4 regions of the Vreelandella lionensis genome follow, and region 1 is predicted to be linked to each of the others. Evidence: predicted binding sites of a transcription regulator. Region 1 holds the regulator's gene; each other region holds the start of a gene.

Region 1 (5,274 bases):
GCTGGCCACATTTCACCAGTTTGGTGGCCGCGCGGGCATGAAGACCACGCTGGTTGGTAAGTGTTAAGGTTCTTTCGGGCACTCTGGTTCCTTTTTGCCGAGTGGGTCTTGAAACTTAGGTCTTAAAAAAACTTAGGTCTTGAGAAGCTTAGGCCTTAAAAATTAGGTCCTGACACTCAGGGCGTGCTGGCAGCGGCGGGTGTGGTAACGCATGGCACCGCTGGCTCTTCGCTCAGCGTGTATTGTAACCCCAGCTCACGGTGTCTCAACTGTACTTCTCCGGTCTGTTTAACCAGCTTTTTAGCAAGCTGTTCGACCATATAAACAGAGCGGTGTTGCCCGCCGGTGCAGCCAATAGCCACGGTCATATAACTTCGCTGGCTATTTTGGTAAGCCGGAAGCCACTTTTCCAACCACTCCTGAATATCATTGGTCATTGCCTCGACCATTGGGTAGCTACTTAAAAACGCCACTATATTGGCATCACGCCCTGTAAATTGGCGCAGAGTAGGGTCCCAATAAGGGTTGGGCAGGCAGCGAACATCGAAGACTAAGTCGGCATCCATGGGTACGCCGCGTTTGTAGCCAAACGACTCAAACGTCAGCGTTAGCTGATCTTTTCGCTGGTGGGCGACTTGATCAGTAATGCGGCGTCTCAGATCATGCACGGATAAGCGCGACGTATCGATCAACAAGTCAGCGAGATCGCGAATTTCAAGCAGCGTCTCTTCTTCTTTATTGATGGCCTCTTCCAACGTCATTTCGCTATCCCGGGTAAGGGGATGGCGACGGCGGGTGGCTGAGTAACGCTCCAAAAGAATGCGCGCATCCGTGGTCAGATAGATGACCTGAAAACGAATTTCTCGCTGGCGTAGTTCTTCCAGTAAAGCTGGGAGGCGTTCAAGCGCCGTAGGAAGGTTGCGCGCGTCAATGCTCACTGCTAAGTGAGTGCGCTCGCCTTGCTCACGTAGTTCATCAACTAATGAGCCCAGCAGCATGGCGGGTAAATTGTCGATAGCGTAGTAGCCAAGATCCTCTAGCGCTTGTAAGGCGATAGATTTACCGGACCCTGAACGGCCGCTAATGATCACCAGTTGCATAGCGTCTCTCTTGGCTTGCATAGGAGGAAATTATCGCTGCGTGCAGTGGCCACCGCCCATAAAGCCTAGGCGGCTTGTTCGCGAATCTTGGCGGTAATAAGTGCTAAGAGTTCGCGCTGACTATCGGCTTTACGCAACTGCTGACGCGTATGGGCGTCGTTCATAATAGTAGCCACTTGGCCAAGCAGTGCTAGGTGGGTGTCATCTGCCTCTTCTGGTACCAGCAGCACAAACACAAGATCCACCGGGTCGCCATCAATGGCGTCGAAGTCTACTGGCTCAGCAAGCTTTAAAAAGCCAGCAATGGGTGCGCTACAGTGAGGACTGCGAGCGTGGGGGATGGCAACCCCGTTGCCTATCCCCGTACTGCCTAGTCGCTCGCGGCCAATGAGGCGGCTAAACACCTCTTGGCTATCTAGGCTGGGTGTATTTTGGGCGATAAAGGTGCTGAAAAACTCCAGCACCCGTTTTTTGCTGCCCCCGGGAACGTCATAAAGCACGCGCTCCGGGGGGAGGATGGTTTCCAACGTCATTGAGTTAACGCACACCAGCGCCCTGGGCGCGAGCTTGTGCTTTTTCCTTATGTTTAACGAGTTGACGATCGATTTTGTCTGCTAGCGCATCAATAGCGGCATACATGTCGTTATCAAGCGCTTCGGCGTGAAGGTCTGCACCGGCAGCGTGCAGTGTGCAGGCTGCTTGCTGGCGCTCCTTCTCAACAGATAAGGTCACTTGCACCGTGGTAATGTTGTCGTAATGGCGTTCAACGCGTTCCAGCTTTTCGTTAACGTAGTCACGCAAGGCGTCAGTCAGTTCAACGTGATGACCAGTGATGTTTACTTGCATTGACGTGCTCCTTATCCATCGGACTGTACTTCGATTGTAACCCTTTTTACGCTATTGCAAAGCCCTTGCGTTGAGTTTGTTCATACGTACCGTTTAACTAGCGTAAACGACGGCGCTCACTTGACGAGGGAATGCCCATTGACTCCCGGTATTTTGCGACAGTACGCCGTGCAACGCTAATGCCCCCCTCTTCAAGTAGAGTCACCAAGCGGCTATCGGAGAGCGGTTTTCCTGAGGGTTCATCCTGAATCAGCTTTTTGATGCGGGCACGAATGGCTGTGCTGGAGTGGCTGTCGCCGCCGTCTTGGCCGCTTACCTGGCTTGAGAAGAAGTACTTAAGCTCGAAAACGCCCCGCGGCGTGTGAATAAATTTCTGCGTGGTCACACGGGATATGGTGGATTCGTGCATCTCTACCGCTTCAGCAATATCCGCTAAAATCAGCGGTTTCATTGCTTCTTCGCCATGCTCCAGAAAGCCAATTTGGCGTGCAATAATTTCACGCCCAACTCGTAGCAGCGTGTCATTGCGACTCGATAAGCTTTTGATCAGCCAGCGGGCTTCTTGGAGGTGCTCTTTGAGGAACTGGTTGTCTTGGCTTTTGTCTGCGCGTTTGATCAAGCTGGCGTAGTCGGGCTGTATACGCAAGCGTGGTAGTGCTTCTGGATTGAGCTCTAAATGCCAGCCTTCATTGTCATGCCGAACGACTAGGTCGGGGGTGATGTAGCTGTCGTCGGTAACGCCATAGGTGCTCCCAGGGCGTGGGTCAAGGCTGCGAATTAAACGGATGACATCGTCAAGCTGCTCGTCATCAAGGCTTAAACGGCGCTTGAGAAGCCGCATATCGTCTTTGCCTAATGCTTCCAAAAACTGGCGAACCAGCCGTTTGGCGGGCATTAGCAGCGGGGTGTCCTCGGGTAGTGAGGCGAGTTGCAGCATCAGGCATTCACGCAGGTCTCGGGCAAAGACGCCGGTGGGCTCAAATTGCTGCAAGCGCAGCAGGGTATTTTCCACTTCCCGCTGGCTTAAGCTGTCATGGCCTTGGGCTTTTAATCCTTCCCGAATGTCATTAAGCGGCTGGGTGAGATAGCCGTTGGCATCCAGCGCATCAATCAGGCTTTCCGCGATGGCGTATTCTCGCGGGCTAAAGTCTGTCATGGCCAGTTGCCATAGCAGGTGGCCATGTAGGCTTTGTCCAGCGGCTTGGCGCTCGAAGTCGGGGCCTTCACTGCTGCCACCCAGGCTGCCTATGTCTTGATAGGTATCTGACCAGTCACTGTCGACGGAGAGTTCGTTGGGGATGCTCTCGGACCACTCAGCCTCTTGAGGCTCACTGACAGCCTGCTCGCCAAACTCATCTTCTTGCTCAAGCATGGGATTGGCATCTAGCGCTTGCTGAATTTCTTGACGAAGGTCCAGCGTCGATAGCTGAAGCAGGGCGATAGCCTGCTGCAGCTGAGGTGTCATGGTCAGCTGTGTGCCGATACGCAATTGGAGAGAAGCTTTCATGACCATCTGAGAACCACTCGTTAATCAGAAAGCTCCACCCTAGAGCGAGTTATGGCTTGGTGCAAGTGCAATAAGCATGCCACTAAAAGAAATGCTTCTGCAGGTCACTGTTTAAAGGCGGAAATCGGCGCCTAAATAGACATCTCGAACCTTCTGGTTGTTGAGGATTTCCTGGGCGTTTCCACTGGCAATGATGTGACCGTCGCCAACAATGTAGGCAATATCACAAATATCCAGCGTTTCACGAACGTTATGGTCGGTGATCAATACACCAATGTGGCGTTTCTTTAACGCTCGAATGATAGTTTTAATTTCCCCAACGGAAATCGGGTCAACCCCGGCAAAAGGTTCATCCAGCAGGATAAAGGCCGGTTCGGTGGCCAAAGAGCGGGCGATTTCAACACGGCGGCGTTCGCCCCCAGAAAGACTCATGCCTAAGTTGTCGCGTATATGAGTGATGTGAAAATCTTCAAGTAGTAACTCAAGTTGTGCTTCCCGGGCGCTTCGATCAAGCTCTTTGCGTGTCTCTAAAATGGCCATAATGTTGTCGGCCACGGAGAGCTTGCGGAAGATGGAAGCTTCCTGGGGTAGGTAACCAATCCCTGCCATGGCGCGTTCATGCATAGGAGCATGAGTGAGGTCAAGGTCGTCAATGCCTACTTTGCCCGCATCCGATTTGACCAACCCCACAATCATATAAAACGAGGTGGTTTTACCTGCACCATTAGGGCCAAGTAGCCCAACCACGCTACCTTGAGTGATTTCCAGATTAATATCTTTAACCACACGGCGGCGCTTATAGCTCTTCGCTAAATGATGGGCGTAGAGCGTTTTTACTGGTGTGGGTTCTGGGGATGTTGATGCTGCCACGTGGCCACTTCCTATTGTTCGGGCTGAAGGGTCATACGAATACGCTGATTTTCACTGCCGCTAACGTCAGAGCGTGCTTGTACTACTTCTTGATCGATAAAGTACTCTAAACGTCCACCTTGGAAGTGATCTCCTTGCTGGGTCAGCTCAGCTTGGTCAATCAGCTCAACCCGGCGTTCGGAAACGTGATAAATAATCCGACGCGCCCAGCCTTCTATAGGGGTTTCTTGGTCTTCAATTTGGTTACGCAAGTAAGCACGCTCGCCCGTAGCGATGGCGCGAGACAACTCGCCAGCATCGTTACGCTGAATTTCGACACGCTCGCCGCGTAGCTGCATATTGCCTTGGCGAATGTCAACGTTACCGGTGTACACGGCTGTCCCTGCTCGTTGGTCAAGGTCTAACCGGTCGGCCTCCACATGAATAGGCGCTTGGTTTTGTGCCGCTACAGGCAGTGCAATCGTGACAAGCGGCACGGCTAGGGCAAAAAGTGCAGTGCGGATTAGAGCATTCATCGCGACTCCTAAGGGGAACGGGTGGCCGGCGGATGAACGCCGCGCACGTTGTTGGTTAAACGGACTTGGCTGTCATCCAGCCATACATCCATTCGAGAGGCTTCCATACGCTGAGGGGGCTGCTGCAACACTACGTGGGTGTCGCTCCAGGCATGCCGGGTGGTCCCGTCGTAGTTTAATAGTTCGGTATCAAGCTGCCACCCCTCTTCAGGCGCTAGTAGCCGCGCGGAGCCTGCCAATGTTAATGCTTGGGTTTCGGTATTGAGGGTGCCAGTGTTCGCCGTGGCGAGCCACTCACGTTGTTCGCTATCAAACAGCGTGGCACGGGGTGACAGCACGTCAGTCATTGCCGTTTGCGGAGTATGCACCAGCCGTGGGGTTACCAGAGACTGCTGAATAGTGCCTGTTTCGCCAAATAGGGTAATTTCGGCATTCT
Region 2 (5,274 bases), on a different contig from region 1:
GGGCTCATAGCGGCTTCTTTGGCTAATGCGGTGAGGCTATAAAGCTCGGCGGGATGCTGAGCAATGCGCGAGTGTAGTGCCGTGAGGCAATGACGATCACGGGTAGAAAGGCGTTTGTGTTCGGGTAGCGCTGTCAGACGCTCGGGCAAGCCTAACCCAATCAACTGCAGTGCTAACCCCTGCCATACCAGCGCTTGTCGCCAGAGCGTGGGCGGTTGCTCACTAATGGTGCAAAGCGTTTCGCAGAGGGCCTTGGGGAGCTTCCAGCAATGCAAACATGAAGCATCAGGCGGGGCGGGAAGCCCTAAGGGTGCAGTGGCCAGAACCGCAATATTCACAGTACGAAGGCGTGTCTGAACAGGTTGATGCACCGTGAGTGGGTGTCGGGCATCAAAGTGGCTGCATATGCCATCCCCTGCAGAGAGCTGTATCTGCTGCTTGCCCATTTGGAGATGAATGGTGCCTTCCAAGAGAACGCTCAAGAACCATGGCACGCTTTGGTAAGACGTGGAGGTATAGCCACGCTCTACCTGCAAATCAGAGAGCGTTAAGTGCACCCCGTGGCGCAGGCTAACGTCATGTACATGACCAGTGGCGACCGGCTGGCGCGGAGAAGTAGGGCCTTCAATGCGGTAGTGAATGCCGAAGCGCTGGCCAAGCTGGGCCAACGAAAAGGGGGTGATTTCAGGCGTTGCTAAGCGTTCCTGCTGAGGCATGGGGGCAGTCGCTATCGTGGGTGGAGCGTAGTGCCTGCGCCGTATTGGTGCTTAACGGCACGCGGGAGGCTGCAGATAAGCGCACGATAGCACTATCACTAGGGTTGTCAATGATAGTGATTCTTGTTCACTGGCATAAGGTGTTGAATTAAGTGCAGGGGAGAGGACGGGAGAGAGTATGGGAGAGAGGTAGGGGCAAGAAGTGGGGCAGCCGAACCTGCCCCATGCCGTGCAAAACGGCGTACTTACTCAGCGCCGTCAGCGGTTGGCTTAGTTGTGCTGGAAGGTTGCACAGGGGCGGGCGGTACTTCAGCTTCTACAGGCGTGGCGGCGGTGGTGCTAGAGGCCTCTACCGCTGCTTCCAAGCTGGCCACTTGGCGCTCTAGGGCCTCTACCCGCGAGCGGGTGCGTTGCAGCACATCCATCAAAATATCAAAGTCTTCCCGCGATACCAGCTCCAGGCGGTCAAACGCGCCGCGTACCACCTGCTGGACACCTTTCTGAATATCTTCCGGGGCTTGTGACGCATTCTGCAAACGGTCGCCGATCTGCTGGGCTAAGCGGCTAATGCGGTCTTGGGGCGCCATGGCTCTCTCCTTAAACGATCACGCATAAATGTGAACTGCTTGTGAGTAAGGATACGCAACCCGCCGACGATTCGCATGTGCCGTTTGTTAATTAAGCGCGGTGGGCGTACGTGTACAAATGCATCGAAATGGGGCGACTAGCTTTTTTCAATGTTCTTTTATGGTGCAAAGCAAGTCCGGCACGTAGTAGGTAGCGGTGCTTAGTTACCGCCACTTACTTATGTTAATAATTTAAGTTTTTGAATTTAAATAATAAAAAAGTGAGTGGCACGGTATGAGCATTAGTAGGGCAAGCACTAAATTCGGGCGGCCATGCCGCTATCCACCGAGCCAGCAGGGGAGATCCGGGATGAAACTCATCACCGCTATCATCAAGCCATTCAAGCTTGACGACGTTCGTGAAGCACTCGCCGACAACGGCGTTCAAGGGATTACGGTTACCGAAGTAAAAGGCTTTGGCCGTCAAAAGGGGCATACCGAACTCTACCGCGGTGCGGAATACGTGGTCGACTTTCTGCCCAAGGTGAAAGTGGAAGTCGCCGTAGACGATGCGCGCCTGGAGAGCGTGTTGGATGCCATCTGTAACGCAGCGAATAGCGGCAAAATCGGCGACGGTAAAGTGTTTGTGACGCCGTTGGAAGATGTGATCCGTATTCGTACCGGTGAGCGCGGTGCCGACGCCGTTTAAGGGCCGACTTTGAGTTGCTGATGACGTTTTAACGTCGCCAAGTATCTCTTCCAAGTACCTTTTCTTAGTACAAACGGGGAACACCTCATGAATGAGTTAGCTGATTTGAGCTATGCGCTCGATACGTTCTACTTCTTGATCTGCGGCGTGCTGGTCATGTGGATGGCCGCAGGCTTCGCCATGCTGGAAGCGGGCTTGGTTCGCTCCAAAAACACCGCAGAAATCCTGACTAAAAACATCGCACTGTTTGCGATTGCCTGCACCATGTATTTACTGGTGGGCTACTACATCATGTACTCCAGCAGCGCAGGCGGCTTCCTGCCGAACCTGGGCTTCTTGATCGGTACTGAAAACAGCGCCGATGCAGTGCTGGCCGGTGGCGACGATGCGCCTTACTACTCCATGCGTTCTGACTTCTTCTTCCAGGTAGTGTTTGTGGCTACCGCGATGTCGATTGTTTCGGGTGCGGTTGCTGAGCGTATGAAGCTGTGGGCGTTCCTGGCCTTTGCCGTGGTGATGACTGCGTTCATCTACCCGGTGTCTGGCTACTGGACCTGGGGCGGCGGCTGGTTGTCTGAAGTGGGCTACTCTGACTACGCGGGTTCCGGCATTGTGCACATGGCCGGTGCGGCTGCAGCGCTTGCCGGTGTGCTGGTACTTGGCCCGCGTAAAGGCAAGTACGGTAAAGATGGCTCTATCCACGCGATTCCCGGTGCCAATATGCCGCTGGCAACGCTGGGTACCTTCATCCTGTGGATGGGCTGGTTCGGCTTCAACGGTGGCTCTGAGCTGAAAATGTCCGATATCGGTTCAGCTAACAACGTTGCGCAAGTGTTCGTGAACACCAACGCAGCGGCTGCTGGTGGTGTCATCGCCGCGCTTATTCTAGCCAAGCTGTGGTTCCGCAAGGCGGACCTCACCATGGCGCTGAACGGTGCGCTGGCTGGCCTGGTGGCGATTACCGCCGACCCGCTTTCTCCTTCAGCGCTGGGTGCTGCCATTATTGGCGCAGTAGGCGGCCTGATTGTTGTCGCGGCTATCGTAACGTTGGACAAACTGAAGCTGGACGATCCGGTTGGTGCGATCTCCGTTCACGGTGTGGTCGGTATCTGGGGTGTGTTGGCAGTACCGCTGAATAATGGCGATGCTTCTTTCGGTGCACAGTTGATCGGTATCGTGGGCATCTTTGGCTGGGTCTTCATCGCAAGCTTAGTGGTATGGCTGGTGCTGAAAGCGGTCATGGGTATCCGCGTTAGCGAAGAAGAAGAGTATGAAGGCGTCGATATCGCTGAGTGCGGTCTGGAAGCCTATCCCGAGTTTAGCGTTAAGAAATAAGCTTGCGCTAATCATGTGAGCTGGCGTGCTCCTTTTGGCCTCCCCACCGTGGGAGGCCTTTTTGTCCTTCACAGGTAGGTTGCACGCTGGTTGTTATTAGCTAGGTACGTACTGGTTTTTTATTCTCTGCCCATGGCGGTGTATGCTTAACCCACTGGGTAACGGGCTTGGCTATGCGAGTGCCCCGCCAACCTTGATGGGTTATGACAACCGTTCAATAACGCTGTTTTGATAACAGTGGGCCACCAAGCTAGAGGATGTCGCAATGAAATTGATCTCAGCCATTATCAAGCCGTTCAAGCTTGATGACGTACGCGAATCGCTCTCTGATATCGGCGTGCAGGGCATTACGGTAACGGAAGTGAAAGGGTTTGGCCGTCAGAAGGGCCACACGGAACTCTACCGTGGCGCGGAGTACGTGGTGGATTTCCTACCCAAGGTGAAGTTGGAAGTGGCCGTTGACGACGATATGGCCGAGCAGGTGATCGACGCGATTACCCAGGTCGCCAACACCGGTAAGATCGGTGACGGTAAAATCTTTGTGATGCCCCTTGAGCAGGTCATCCGTATTCGTACCGGCGAAACAGGTAAAGACGCGGTATAACGCCCCATGGCGTACAAACAAACACCCCGCCACGCGACTGCATTGGCGGGGTGTTTTAGGTTTGGCAGCTAATTAATGTTGATCTCTTAGCACCTTACTTCTCGACGAACGCACGCTCGATGACGTAGTCGCCCGGCTCGCCCATACGCGGGGAGATATTCAGGCCCAGTTCGTCTAGTAGTGCGCTGGTGTCGTCCAGCATCGCCGGGCTGCCGCAAATCATGGCGCGGTCTTGGCGCGGGTCAATCGGCGGTAGGCCGGTGTCTTCAAAAAGCTTGCCGCTGCGAATGTGGTCGGTCAGGCGGCCCATGGTGTGGAACTCTTCACGGGTCACCGTGGGGTAGTACACCAGTTTTTCGGCGACTTCTTCGCCCAGGTATTCGTGGGCGGGCAGCTCTTTGGTGATGAAGTCGGCGTAGGCCAGCTCAGAGACTTCACGCACGCCGTGAATCAGCACGACTTTCTCGAAACGCTCGTAAACTTCCGGGTCTTGAATCAGGCTCATAAACGGCGCCAAGCCGGTGCCAGTCGAGAGCATGTAAAGGTTACGGCCCGGCAGCAGGTCGTCGCACACCAGCGTACCGGTCGGCTTGCGGCTGACCATGATTTGGTCGCCCACTTTCAGGTGCTGCAGGCGCGAGGTCAGCGGGCCATCGGGCACTTTGATGCTGAAGAACTCAAGGTGGTCTTCGTAGTTGGGGCTGGCGATGGAGTAAGCGCGCATCAACGGTTTGCCATCCACTTCCAAGCCGATCATCACAAACTGGCCGGTTTTGAAGCGCAGGCTGCGCTCGCGGGTGGTGCGGAAGCTGAATAGGGTATCGTTCCAGTGGTGAACGCTTAGCACTTCTTCCAGGGCAAACTTGCTCATGCTAACTCCTCCAAGGGCAGCGCGGCCTAAGCCTTGCTCGCCATATTCCAAAAAAGAATAAAAAATAGCTCTATAGGTTGCTGCTTATTCTAAATAAAGGGTGATATATCTGTTAAGCAAATTATCTTGATAACGCTTATCTTTAAAATCGATATAGCCCTCTCGCCGATCACTCACAGATAGGTTCTGGTCATGCACTACACCCTGCGCCAGCTAGAAGTCTTCGTGGCCGTTGCCCAGCATGAGAGCGTTTCCCAGGCGGCGCGCGCGCTGGCCATGTCGCAATCGGCCACCAGCACAGCGCTGGCGGAGCTGGAGCGCCAGTTCGACTGCCAACTGCTCGACCGCATTGGTAAGCGGCTAAAGCTCAACGCGCTCGGCTTCCAGCTACTGCCCAAGGCGGTGGCCCTGCTGGACCGCGCCGAGGAGGTTGAGGAGCTACTGCGGGGCCAACAGGGCGTGGGCGCATTGGA
Region 3 (5,274 bases), on a different contig from region 1:
CAGGGTGACTTTATTGGTAAAGTTGGTTTGCCAAATAATACGTGGAACTACCGAATCATTTTTAGGCGCTAACCAGGGCGCGGCGCGCTCTGGCAGCGTGAAGCGCTTGTTGGGAACAATAGCGTGAAAGACATAGCTCAGTAACTTGGTAATGTTAGCAAATAGCTTAATAAAACGGCTAACAACCACTATCAGCGTTTTGTTGGTGGCAGGCCTTGTAGGCATGAGAATCCTTTTAAATCAGTTCCGTGCGTAACGGTTAAGCGAAGGGGCGTTACCAGCCTCCTTGGCCTTCCAGTAGGCTGCGCATGTTATTGTCGAGCGGTAGCTGGAAATCTGCGCTACCCAATACCATGGCATCGCCAGCGCGAACTACCCGTGCGCTCACATAGAGGTAATCCTGCCCTTGGGCATAAGTTCCCATCAAAATCGAGCGGGCGTTGTGCTGGGCGCTAAGACGTTGAACCTGGCGGGAGAGAATAAGTTCACCCACGCTCTCTTCAATAAACATGCTGTCACGCATTTTGACTTCGCGAACCTGCATGCCTTGCTGTGCCAAAGCGGACGCCATGATCTCCGAGCTAATACGGCCAAAAGTAGAGGATTGGCTTAGGTTATCGATGCTGACAAAGGTAGCGGCAATCATGGGGCTGTAGCGGGTCAGGTCTGGGTTGTTCGCCACCATCTGCTGCGCTGCCTGATGGGCAAGCTGAGAAAGATCAGGTTTAGGCTCTTCCGGTTGGGCATTATTACCTAGCGTCGAGCAGCCCGTTAGCACCAGCATAGCGAACAGCAGCATCATTACGCGAATAGGAGCGCTCAGAGATCGTAAAGACATAAACATTACCAGGTGTCGGTGATAGAAACTGTGGGTGTGGTGGGCGCTTGGGGAACCCGGTGCGGCGCGTAGTGACGGCGGTCACCTGCATTAATGTAATAGATATTGGAGGAGGAGTAGAGGATTCGTTCGCCGTCTAAAATTTGGGTGGTAATAATCACTTCTTCATTGCCGGTATGCGTCCAGCTGCCGCTGGTAATATCGGCAGCAATCGCGCCAGGGATAAGGCCCAGGGCTGGCTCGCTCCACTGATTATAAGGAATGGTGGCCACAGCAATGCCAGCGGTTAAGGCTGTGAATGCGCCCACGGGCGGGCGTATAAAGCCACGATCTCTATGCGTCACAACTTCAACACCGACATGAATGTTGGCGGTATTCGCTGTGGGAACGGTCATCAATGTCGCGCCGCGTGATACTAGCTCGCTGGTGAGCAAAGTACGAAAGCCCCGACCAAACTCGCCGCCACTATAGGCAGAGGCGCTGCTTTCTTCTGCGGGGGTGATGTAAAAATCACGAAAACGCACGCGTTCGCGCTGTAGGATTTGGGTAGCTTCATGGCGTGCGAGTACATCCCAGTGATGGGCCGCCTGCATGCGCTGCTGTTCCGTGTAAGGGTAAGTAGTGGCGATAGGTGCCTGTGATGTGTTGGCATAAAAACAACCACTCAGCATCAGGCTGGCCATTCCCAGGCCAACGGGGCGTAAAAAGTGGACAATGGGGAATGACGTGGGAAGAATGCGCACCTGATAGTTCCTTATCGCTACTAAACAGCTATTTGATAGACTAGTTTGCCATGCTTAGCTTAGATCGGCCACGAGGTTAGAAACTTGAATGAGTGATAACACCCATGCTTGAAGACCACCGCAGCGGCCCACGCCATGATTCGCTGTTGTCTGCGTACCCCGAAGACGAGAGCAATAGCGGCTGGATGATTAGCTACATCGACATTATGACGCTGTTGGTGGCACTGTTTGTGATTATTATCGCCGCAGCTGGGGTGACAAGCCCGGAGTGGTCATCTGCGGATAACCAGGTTGAGCCTGATAACCTCATTGCGCCACCGCTGGAAGTGCCGCTGCCAGATGTGTTGGATGAATTTCGTTCACAACGTAGCCCGATGTTGGCATCTGCCCCTGGAACGCTAAATCCGATGGCGATTAGTGCCGCGCTGGGTGTGGCGGGTTTACCCACCCGTTCTGTCTCCACCTTTAGCGTGCCGCCGCTATTAGCACTCCCTGAGCCAGCAGAGCTAACGCCGGCCGATGAGCTACCGTTCGTTAAGACGCTGTCTGAACGCCTGATACCGATACTTCCTACTCCTTTGGTGCGCGTAGAAGAAGAGGTGGCCGCTTCGCCCATGGCAGATTATATGGTGCTGCTGACGGATCGCCCCCCGGTTAATGTTCAGGAAATCAGCGATGAGGCCATCAGCAGCGCCCTAGCGCTGGACACAAGCCTGCCTGAGCGCGTTGAAACGTCCGCGTATCTGCCAAATTTAGAGGGCGTAGAGGTCTCCCGTGTGGCGGAGGGTATTAGCTTGCGGGTGCAAGATAGGCTGCTGTTCCCTTCTGCTATGGCGGAGCTTACCGAAGGCGGCTCATCGTTGGTGGGTAGCCTGCTGGAAACCATTCAGCGCTACGATGGTGAAGTATGGGTAGAGGGGCACTCCGATAGCCAAACCATTAACACGCCGGAGTTTTCATCTAACTGGGCGCTTTCAAGCGCCCGTGCTATCGCCATTGTAGAAGCCTTGGAGGAGGCGGGTGTGGCCTCTGAGCGTTTACGGGCAGTGGGCCTAGCGGCGACCCAGCCGTTAGAAGATAACAGCACGGCAGAAGGGCGTGCCCGTAACCGCCGGGTGGAAGTGGTCATCCATGTGGAGTAGGGCGCACTAGCCAAAGGGTAAGCACAATAAAAAAGCCCGCCGGGGGTGGCGGGCATTAAAGGGCTTGGCTCACTGCAGCCCACTGACATCAGGTGAGGGGGTGTACATGAATGTCAGTGAGTACAATATGAGTATAGCTATTTATGAGATTTTGCCAAGCGCTTGTGCAATTTTTTGTAGGCTTTTAGGCCGATATCTTAAATGAAAAAATTAGTTCACCATTTTTGCACCTATTTGGTGCTTTTCTGATGCGCTTTTTTGGTGCTCAAGCCTTCAGCGCCCTTTCTTTGATTTTAAGTATTTGATTTATATTAGATGAACTTCATTGGCATATATTCTGCTTTATTGCTTATCTGAAAGAGACGCCTGCGTAACGGCTTTTAAGATTGCAATAAGGTGGTGCCATGACCGAACAGACTCGCACTGCACATACTCAGACCGAGTTGCCTGATATAGCGCTGTCGCCCGGTAGTGCTGACCCAGCGCTTCAACCGCGCTTGGTGGTCACTGACCTAGACGGTTCCTTGCTAGACCACCACAGCTATGACTTCTCACCGGCATCGCCTTGGCTAGCGCGCCTAAAACAGCTGGGCGTGCCCGTTATACCGGTCACTAGTAAAACCCGTGCCGAACTTATTTCCCTGCGTGAAGCGCTAGGCCTGACGGCTACCCCATTTGTGGCGGAAAACGGCGCTGTGATTGGCCTGCCACCGGGCTGGTGTCACGCACGGCTAGACCGCCCAGGTAGTGGCCTGGATGGCGTGGTGGTTAAACACACTGGAGTAGATGTGGGCTTTATCCGGGCACGGCTTAACGTCTGGCGCAAACGCCTGGGAGTTCGTTTTACCCGTATGAGTGAGCTGGATATTGCCCAAGTCATGGCGCTTACCGGTTTAGATGAACCCCGTGCCAAGGCTGCCCGAAAGCGTGAAGGCAGCGAGCCGCTTATCTGGGAAGACGACGAGGCCGCGCTGGCAAACTTTCGCTTAGCGCTTGAGGGCGATGGGTTGACGCTGACGCAAGGCGGGCGCTTTTGGCACGTAATGGGTAAGGCCTCGGATAAAGGCAGTGCCGTTGACTGGCTTGTTAAACGATTTACCGCTTTACGGGGTCGTGCGCCGCTCTCATTAGGGCTAGGCGATGGCCCCAATGATATTTCCATGCTCGATGCCGTCGATCAGGCCGTCGTGATTAAAGGCTGCCACGACTTAACCGTCACACCCACGAACACAGCACTTTATCGCACTAAAGAAACTGGACCAACGGGCTGGGCCGAGGGGGTGGCCCACTGGTGGGGGCGAGACGACCGCCGACTAGCGGCGGTACTCAGCCAACAACCAGAAACGGCCTAACCCAAAAGGGGATCAGCGAATGAGTGACTTTCATCAAAATGGCGTTATCACCGATTTTCATAACCTAACTCGCCGCCCGGTAGAGGCACTGGAGCAGGAGCTGAGTCAGTTTGCTAAGCGTCGCCCGATGGGGTTGATACTACCGTCGCTGTTTTCCGAGCTAGAGGGTCCGGCGCTTTCTGCCATCGTGGATGAGTTAGTGAAGGTGCCTTACCTCAACGAGATTGTAATTGGCCTGGACCGCGCCGACCGTGAGCAATTCTTGTACGCCCGGGAGTTTTTCTCTCGCTTGCCCCAGCATACGCGCATTCTATGGAACGACGGGCCACGCCTACGCGAGTTAGACGCCGAGCTGGAAAGCCACGGTCTGGGAGCGTTAGAGCCAGGCAAAGGGCGCAATGTGTGGTACTGCGCAGGTTACGTGCTGGCGTCTGGGCGTTCGTCGGTGGTGGGATTACACGACTGCGATATCTTGACCTACGACCGCAGCCTGTTGGCTCGGCTCATGTACCCCGTGGCTCATCCACGTTTTAACTACAGCTTCTGTAAGGGCTACTACCCGCGCATCGCGGAAGGAAAACTGAACGGCCGCGTTTCTCGATTGATGGTGACGCCGCTGCTGCGGGCACTAAAAACGGTATGCGGGCCGCTACCCTATTTGGACTACTTAGATAGCTTCCGCTACCCGCTCTCTGGGGAGTTTGCAATGCGCAGCGATGTGCTGGAAGGCATCCGTATTCCTGCCGACTGGGGGCTGGAAATTGGCGTACTCTCTGAGCTGCAGCGCAACTACTCCCACCGCCAGCTATGTCAGGTCGATATTGCCGATGCTTACGACCACAAGCATCAGCCCGTTAGCGAAGATGACGCCAATGCAGGCCTTAACCGCATGAGCCTGGATATCGCTAAAGCGCTGTATCGCAAGCTGGCCACCCAAGGCGTGAGCTTTAGCAGTGAAGACTTCCGCACGCTAAAAGCCACGTACTATCGTTTAGCACTCGATTTGATCGAAGCCTACGACCACGACGCCACCATGAACGGCCTGAGTTTAGACCGTCACTGTGAAGAGCAGGCGGTGGAGTTATTTGCCAGCAACCTGCTGGAAGCGGGCAACCTGTTTTTGGATAACCCCCGCGAACGGCCATTTATTCCTAGCTGGAACCGCGTTCAGGCCGCTGTACCCGACATACTGGCGCGGA
Region 4 (5,274 bases), on a different contig from region 1:
GTAGCGGCGCTGACGGTGCCAAACGCCGAGCGCGACCTGGACTACGTGATGCGGGCGGTATCCACGATTCGCCGCGAGCTGAACGGCCGCATGCCGCTGATCGGTTTCTCCGGCAGCCCCTGGACGCTGGCGACGTACATGGTCGAAGGCGGTTCCAGCAAGGATTTCCGTCACCTAAAAACCATGCTGTACGACACGCCGGACACCATGCACCAGCTGCTGGATACCCTCGCGCAGTCGGTCACTGACTACCTGAACGCGCAGATTCGTGCCGGTGCTCAGGCGGTACAGATTTTCGATACCTGGGGCGGCGCGCTCTCCACGCCTGCTTACCTAGAGTTCTCGCTGCGCTATATGGAGCAGATCGTTTCCGGGCTGATCCGCGAACACGACGGCCGCCGCGTGCCGGTGATTCTGTTCACCAAAAACGGCGGCCAGTGGCTTGAACACATTGCTTGCGCCGGTGCCGACGCGCTGGGTATCGATTGGTCGACCGAGCTTTCCGACGCCCGCGCCCGTGTGGGCCATAAAGTTGCCCTGCAGGGTAATTTAGACCCCAACGTGCTGTTTGCTCGCCCCTCTGCCATTCGCGCCGAAGTGGCCCGCGTGCTGGAGAGTTACGGCCACGGCCCGGGCCACGTGTTCAACTTGGGCCACGGCATCAGCCAGTTCACCAATCCCGATCACGTCACCGCCTTTATGGAGGCGCTGCACGACTTAAGCCCGCAGTACCATCAGGGCATTCCGACCCAAACGAACGACCAGTGCCCAGGAGCCAAGCAATGAGCGACTTACGCGACGACCAGTGGTTTACCGAAGTCTTTGATAGCCACGGCAGCGCTTTCTCGCTGAAAATCACCGAAAAACTGCTGGATGTGCAAAGCCCTTACCAGCACCTGGAAGTGTACGCCACCGAAACCTACGGCAACCTGATGGTGCTGGATGGCTGCGTGATGCTGACCGATCGCGACAACTTCCTCTACCACGAGATGATTGCTCACCCGGCGCTGTTCACCCATCAAGACCCCAAGCGGGTGGTGATTATTGGCGGCGGCGACTGCGGCACGCTGAAAGAAGTGCTGCGCCATCCGGGCGTTGAAAAAGTCACTCAGATCGACATTGATGAAGAAGTCACCAAAGCCTCCGAGCGCTTTTTCCCGTCGCTGGTGGAAGCCAACGGCGACCCCCGCGCCGAGCTGCTGTTTGCCGACGGCGTGAAATGGGTCGACGACGCTGCCGACGAGAGCATCGACGTGCTGATCATCGACTCCACTGACCCGGTAGGCCCTGCCGAAGGCCTGTTCAAAACCGACTTTTTGAAGCGCTGCCACCGCATTCTGAAAAGCGGCGGCGTCATGGTGCAGCAGAGTGAGTCACCGCTGTATCACAGCGGCTCAATCATCCGCGAGCTGCGTAACGACATGCGCGAAGCAGGCTTTGATAGCGTAGCCACCCTGCCCTTCCCCCAGCCGGTGTACCCTTCCGGCTGGTGGAGCGTGACGCTGGCAGGCAAAAGCACCAACGTTAAAAGCTTCCGTGAAGAGGCTGCCGCCAGCCACGAAATGCCGCTACAGTACTACACAGTAGATGCCCACCGTGGTGCCCTGGCGCTGCCGCCCTTTATGCGTAAAGCGTTCGCATAACTTCGCGGTTCCGCTATGTATCAGGCCGGGCTCTGCCCGGCCTTTTTTATGCGCAGGAGTTGCTGCGCTCGACGTTAAGGAATAATAAATGACTACAACGCGTTGGTTAGGATTGGGAATCACTCTGTTAGCACCCGCTCTCTGGCTACCTGCCACGGCCATGGCCGATACCCTAGAGACCGTACAAGAGCGTGACAGCGTGCGCTGCGGCGTTAACGCGGCCCAGCCCGGCTTCTCATCGCTGGACGATAACGACCAATACCGCGGCCTGGACACCGACGTGTGTCGCGCTATTGCCGCCGCTGCGCTGGGCGATGCTAGCAAGGTCAATTTCGTGCCGTTAGACTCGGTGGAACGCTTTGCCGCACTACAGTCGGGCGAGGTGGACGTACTCTCCCGCACCACCACCTGGACCTCTAGCCGCGACACCACGCTAGGGATGAACTTCACTGGCGTCAGCTACTACGACGGCCAGGCGTTTATGGTGGCCAGCGACCTCGGCGTACAGAGCGCAAAAGAACTGGATGGGGCGGCTGTTTGCACCCAGTCAGGCACCACCAGCGAACTCAACCTTTCCGACTACTTCCGCATTAACAACATGACCTATGATGCGGTGGTGTTTGATTCACCTGAACAGTCGATTGCGGGCTTCGAAGCAGGCCGCTGCGATGTATTGAGCTCGGATGCCTCGCAGCTCTACGCCCAGCGCATTCAACTGGCCGACCCCAATATGGCCGTGGTACTACCGGAGATCATCTCCAAAGAGCCGCTTGGCCCAGCAGTGCGCCAAGGCGATGACCAGTGGTTCAACATCGTGAAGTGGTCGCTGTTTGCCATGCTGAATGCCGAAGAGCTGGGCGTCAGCCAAGCCAACGTGGATGAGCAGCTAAGCTCAGAAAACCCCGATGTGATGCGCCTACTTGGGCAAGATGGCGATTTTGGTGAAGCCATGGGCCTTTCGTCAGACTGGGCTTACCAAATCGTCAAACAGGTGGGTAACTATGCGGACATTTATGACCGCAACGTGGGCGCGGACTCTGATTTCAACATTGCGCGCGGTCTGAACGCTCTGTGGAAAGATGGCGGCATTCAGTACGCGCCACCTATTCGCTAACACGCTAGGCGACTAGCCACCGACCTCCGCCAGCGGCTGCGCACCAAAAAAGCGCATGGCGTAGCTGCTGGCCTATTTTTTTGCACCACTACCTTCGTCAAATTCGCTGATTTTACGTTGAAAAGCGCTGAATTTGACGGCATATCTTTCTTGGCACCTTCCTTGCTAGCTTTTAATGATGCATCACCATGCATAATGACATTAAATCGAGGAAGGGGAACAAACATGATTAATAAGAAACACCTGGTACTGCTGGCCTCCGCTGGTGCTATTACCCTCGCCGGTGTTGCCACCGCGCAAGCCGATACATTAGAAGATACCCGCGAGCGCGGTGCCGTACAGTGTGGCGTCAGCGACGGCTTACCAGGTTTTTCCGCCCCAGACGATAACGGTAACTGGCAGGGCCTGGACGTTGACGTATGTCGCGCCGTAGCCGCAGCAGTACTGGGCGACGCAGACGCCGTCAACTACATCTCCTTGAACGCCGTTGAGCGCTTCACTGCCCTTCAGTCCGGCGAAGTGGATGTCCTTTCTCGTAACACCACCTGGACGACCACCCGTGACACCACGCTAGGCCTAAACTTCACCGGGGTGACCTTCTACGACGGCCAAGGCTTCTTGGTGTCTCGTGACCTGGGTATCTCCAGTGCTTCGGAGCTGGATGGCGCGGCTATTTGTATCCAGTCCGGTACCACTACTGAGCTGAACCTGGCGGACTACTTCCGTGCCAACGGCATGGAGTTTGACCCCATCGTTTTCGATACTTCTGAGCAAACGGTAGGCGGCTTCCAGGCTGGCCGCTGTGACGTACTAACCTCTGACACCTCTCAGTTGGCCGCTCTGCGCATCCAACTGGACGACCCCGCTTCTGCAATGATTCTGCCCGACGTTATTTCGAAAGAGCCGCTGGGCCCGGTAGTACGCCAAGGCGACGACCTGTGGTTTAACATCGTGAAGTGGTCGCTGTTCGCCATGATCAACGGTGAAGAGTACGGCGTCACCAGCGAGAACGCTGAAGAGATGCTCAGCTCTGAGAACCCGGACGTGGCTCGCCTGCTCGGCCAGGACGGTAACTACGGTGAAGGCATGGGACTTGAATCCGACTGGGCTTACAACATCCTGAGCCAAGTGGGTAACTACGGTGAAAGCTTCGAGCGCAACGTAGGTATGGGTTCACCGCTGGAAATTGAGCGCGGTGTTAACGCCCTGTGGAACCAAGGCGGCTTCCAGTACGCACCGCCGATTCGCTAAGCGTCTCGCTTGACCCCGGCCCGCCACCCTTTTTGGTCATGGCGGGCCATTTGATTGACCTTCCGTATCGCGGAGACGCCACCCATGTCCGTAAGACCTAACGCTCGCCCCGTTGGCCAAAAGCCACCGTTTTGGCGAGACCGCGCCAAACGTGCGCTCATCTTCCAATGTCTGCTGATTGCCGCTGTCATCGCCTTTCTGTTCTATATCGTCGGCAACGTGCAAGACAACCTCTCCTCTCGGGGTATCACCACAGGCTTTGGTTTCCTGAGTAATACCGCCGGTTTTGGGATCGTACAGAGTCTGATCGACTACTCTTCCCAAAGCACCTATGGCCGCACCTTTTTCGTTGGCCTACTGAATACGCTACTGGTGGGCGGGTTAGGCGTGATCGCCGCCACCATCATTGGTTTTATTGTCGGTATCGCTCGCCTATCGCCCAACTGGCTGATCGCCAAGCTGGCCGCGGCGTATATCGAAACGTTCCGGAATATTCCGCTTCTGCTGCAGATTTTCTTTTGGTATTTTGCCGTGCTGCGCACCCTGCCAAGCGCCAGGGACAGCCTTGCCTTTGGGGAAGCGTTTTTCCTCAACGTGCGCGGATTGTATCTACCAGAACCGCTGTTTGAGTCCGGTTTTGGGCTAATTCCCGTGACCTTTGTGATCGCCATTGTGGCCAGCATTGCGCTGGTGATTTGGGCGAAGCGCCGCCAGGAAGCCACGGGGAAACGTATTCCTGCCTACTGGATCTCCTTTGCGCTGATTTTTGGCTTGCCGCTGTTGGTTATGTTTGTGACTGGCGTGCCCGTCACTTGGGAAATGCCCGAACTGCGTGGCTTTAACTTCCGCGGCGGTATTACGGTGATTCCCGAGTTCCTGGCGCTATGGTTTGCACTATCGATCTACACCGCCTCGTTCATCGCCGAGATCGTGCGCTCAGGCATACAGGCCATTTCTCATGGCCAAACCGAAGCGGCACAGGCCCTGAGTCTGCCGCGTAACCTAGTGCTGCGTTTGGTGGTCATTCCCCAGGCGTTGCGGGTCATTATTCCCCCGCTGACCAGCCAGTACCTGAACTTGATTAAGAACTCGTCGCTGGCCACCGCTATTGGCTACCCAGACCTCGTGTCGGTGTTTGCGGGTACCACGCTGAACCAGACAGGCCAAGCCATTGAGGTCATTGCCATGACCATGGCGGTCTATCTGACGATCAGCCTGCTGGTATCCATGTTTATGAACTGGTTCAACGCCCGCGTGGCGCTGGTT

Evidence for each region. Region 1 encodes sigma-54, which starts transcription at its own class of promoters, with help from an activator protein. Its sites were predicted from a motif close to TGGCACNNNNNTTGCTNT; they were not measured.
Region 2: a site for sigma-54 is predicted at 1,569-1,586, ahead of ACIGG6_RS10985 (P-II family nitrogen regulator). Genes of this name have one in related genera too.
Region 3: a site for sigma-54 is predicted at 3,050-3,067, ahead of ACIGG6_RS09805 (HAD-IIB family hydrolase). Genes of this name have one in related genera too.
Region 4: a site for sigma-54 is predicted at 2,909-2,926, ahead of ACIGG6_RS10920 (amino acid ABC transporter substrate-binding protein). Genes of this name have one in related genera too.

Annotation. Positions count from the first base shown of each region.
Region 1 is NZ_JBITWC010000022.1:59,141-64,414, reverse strand. Features, by position in the region: gene ACIGG6_RS13995 (HPr family phosphocarrier protein) at 1-82, opposite strand, end outside; gene rapZ (RNase adapter RapZ) at 177-1,100, opposite strand; gene ptsN (PTS IIA-like nitrogen regulatory protein PtsN) at 1,166-1,633, opposite strand; gene hpf (ribosome hibernation-promoting factor, HPF/YfiA family) at 1,638-1,946, opposite strand; gene ACIGG6_RS13975 (RNA polymerase factor sigma-54) at 2,044-3,459, opposite strand; gene lptB (LPS export ABC transporter ATP-binding protein) at 3,565-4,323, opposite strand; gene lptA (lipopolysaccharide transport periplasmic protein LptA) at 4,335-4,838, opposite strand; gene lptC (LPS export ABC transporter periplasmic protein LptC) at 4,847-5,274, opposite strand, start outside.
Region 2 is NZ_JBITWC010000015.1:75,165-80,438, reverse strand. Features, by position in the region: gene ACIGG6_RS10995 (helix-turn-helix transcriptional regulator) at 1-716, opposite strand, end outside; gene ACIGG6_RS10990 (accessory factor UbiK family protein) at 962-1,303, opposite strand; gene ACIGG6_RS10985 (P-II family nitrogen regulator) at 1,653-1,991, shown strand; gene ACIGG6_RS10980 (ammonium transporter) at 2,079-3,326, shown strand; gene glnK (P-II family nitrogen regulator) at 3,592-3,930, shown strand; gene ACIGG6_RS10970 (ferredoxin--NADP reductase) at 4,025-4,801, opposite strand; gene ACIGG6_RS10965 (LysR family transcriptional regulator) at 4,994-5,274, shown strand, end outside.
Region 3 is NZ_JBITWC010000013.1:45,683-50,956, forward strand. Features, by position in the region: gene ACIGG6_RS09785 (glycosyltransferase family 32 protein) at 1-225, opposite strand, end outside; gene ACIGG6_RS09790 (FlgO family outer membrane protein) at 275-838, opposite strand; gene ACIGG6_RS09795 (hypothetical protein) at 844-1,521, opposite strand; gene ACIGG6_RS09800 (OmpA family protein) at 1,686-2,723, shown strand; gene ACIGG6_RS09805 (HAD-IIB family hydrolase) at 3,128-4,075, shown strand; gene ACIGG6_RS09810 (glycosyltransferase family protein) at 4,095-5,274, shown strand, end outside.
Region 4 is NZ_JBITWC010000015.1:61,466-66,739, forward strand. Features, by position in the region: gene hemE (uroporphyrinogen decarboxylase) at 1-786, shown strand, start outside; gene speE (polyamine aminopropyltransferase) at 783-1,643, shown strand; gene ACIGG6_RS10915 (amino acid ABC transporter substrate-binding protein) at 1,732-2,757, shown strand; gene ACIGG6_RS10920 (amino acid ABC transporter substrate-binding protein) at 2,983-4,008, shown strand; gene ACIGG6_RS10925 (amino acid ABC transporter permease) at 4,093-5,274, shown strand, end outside.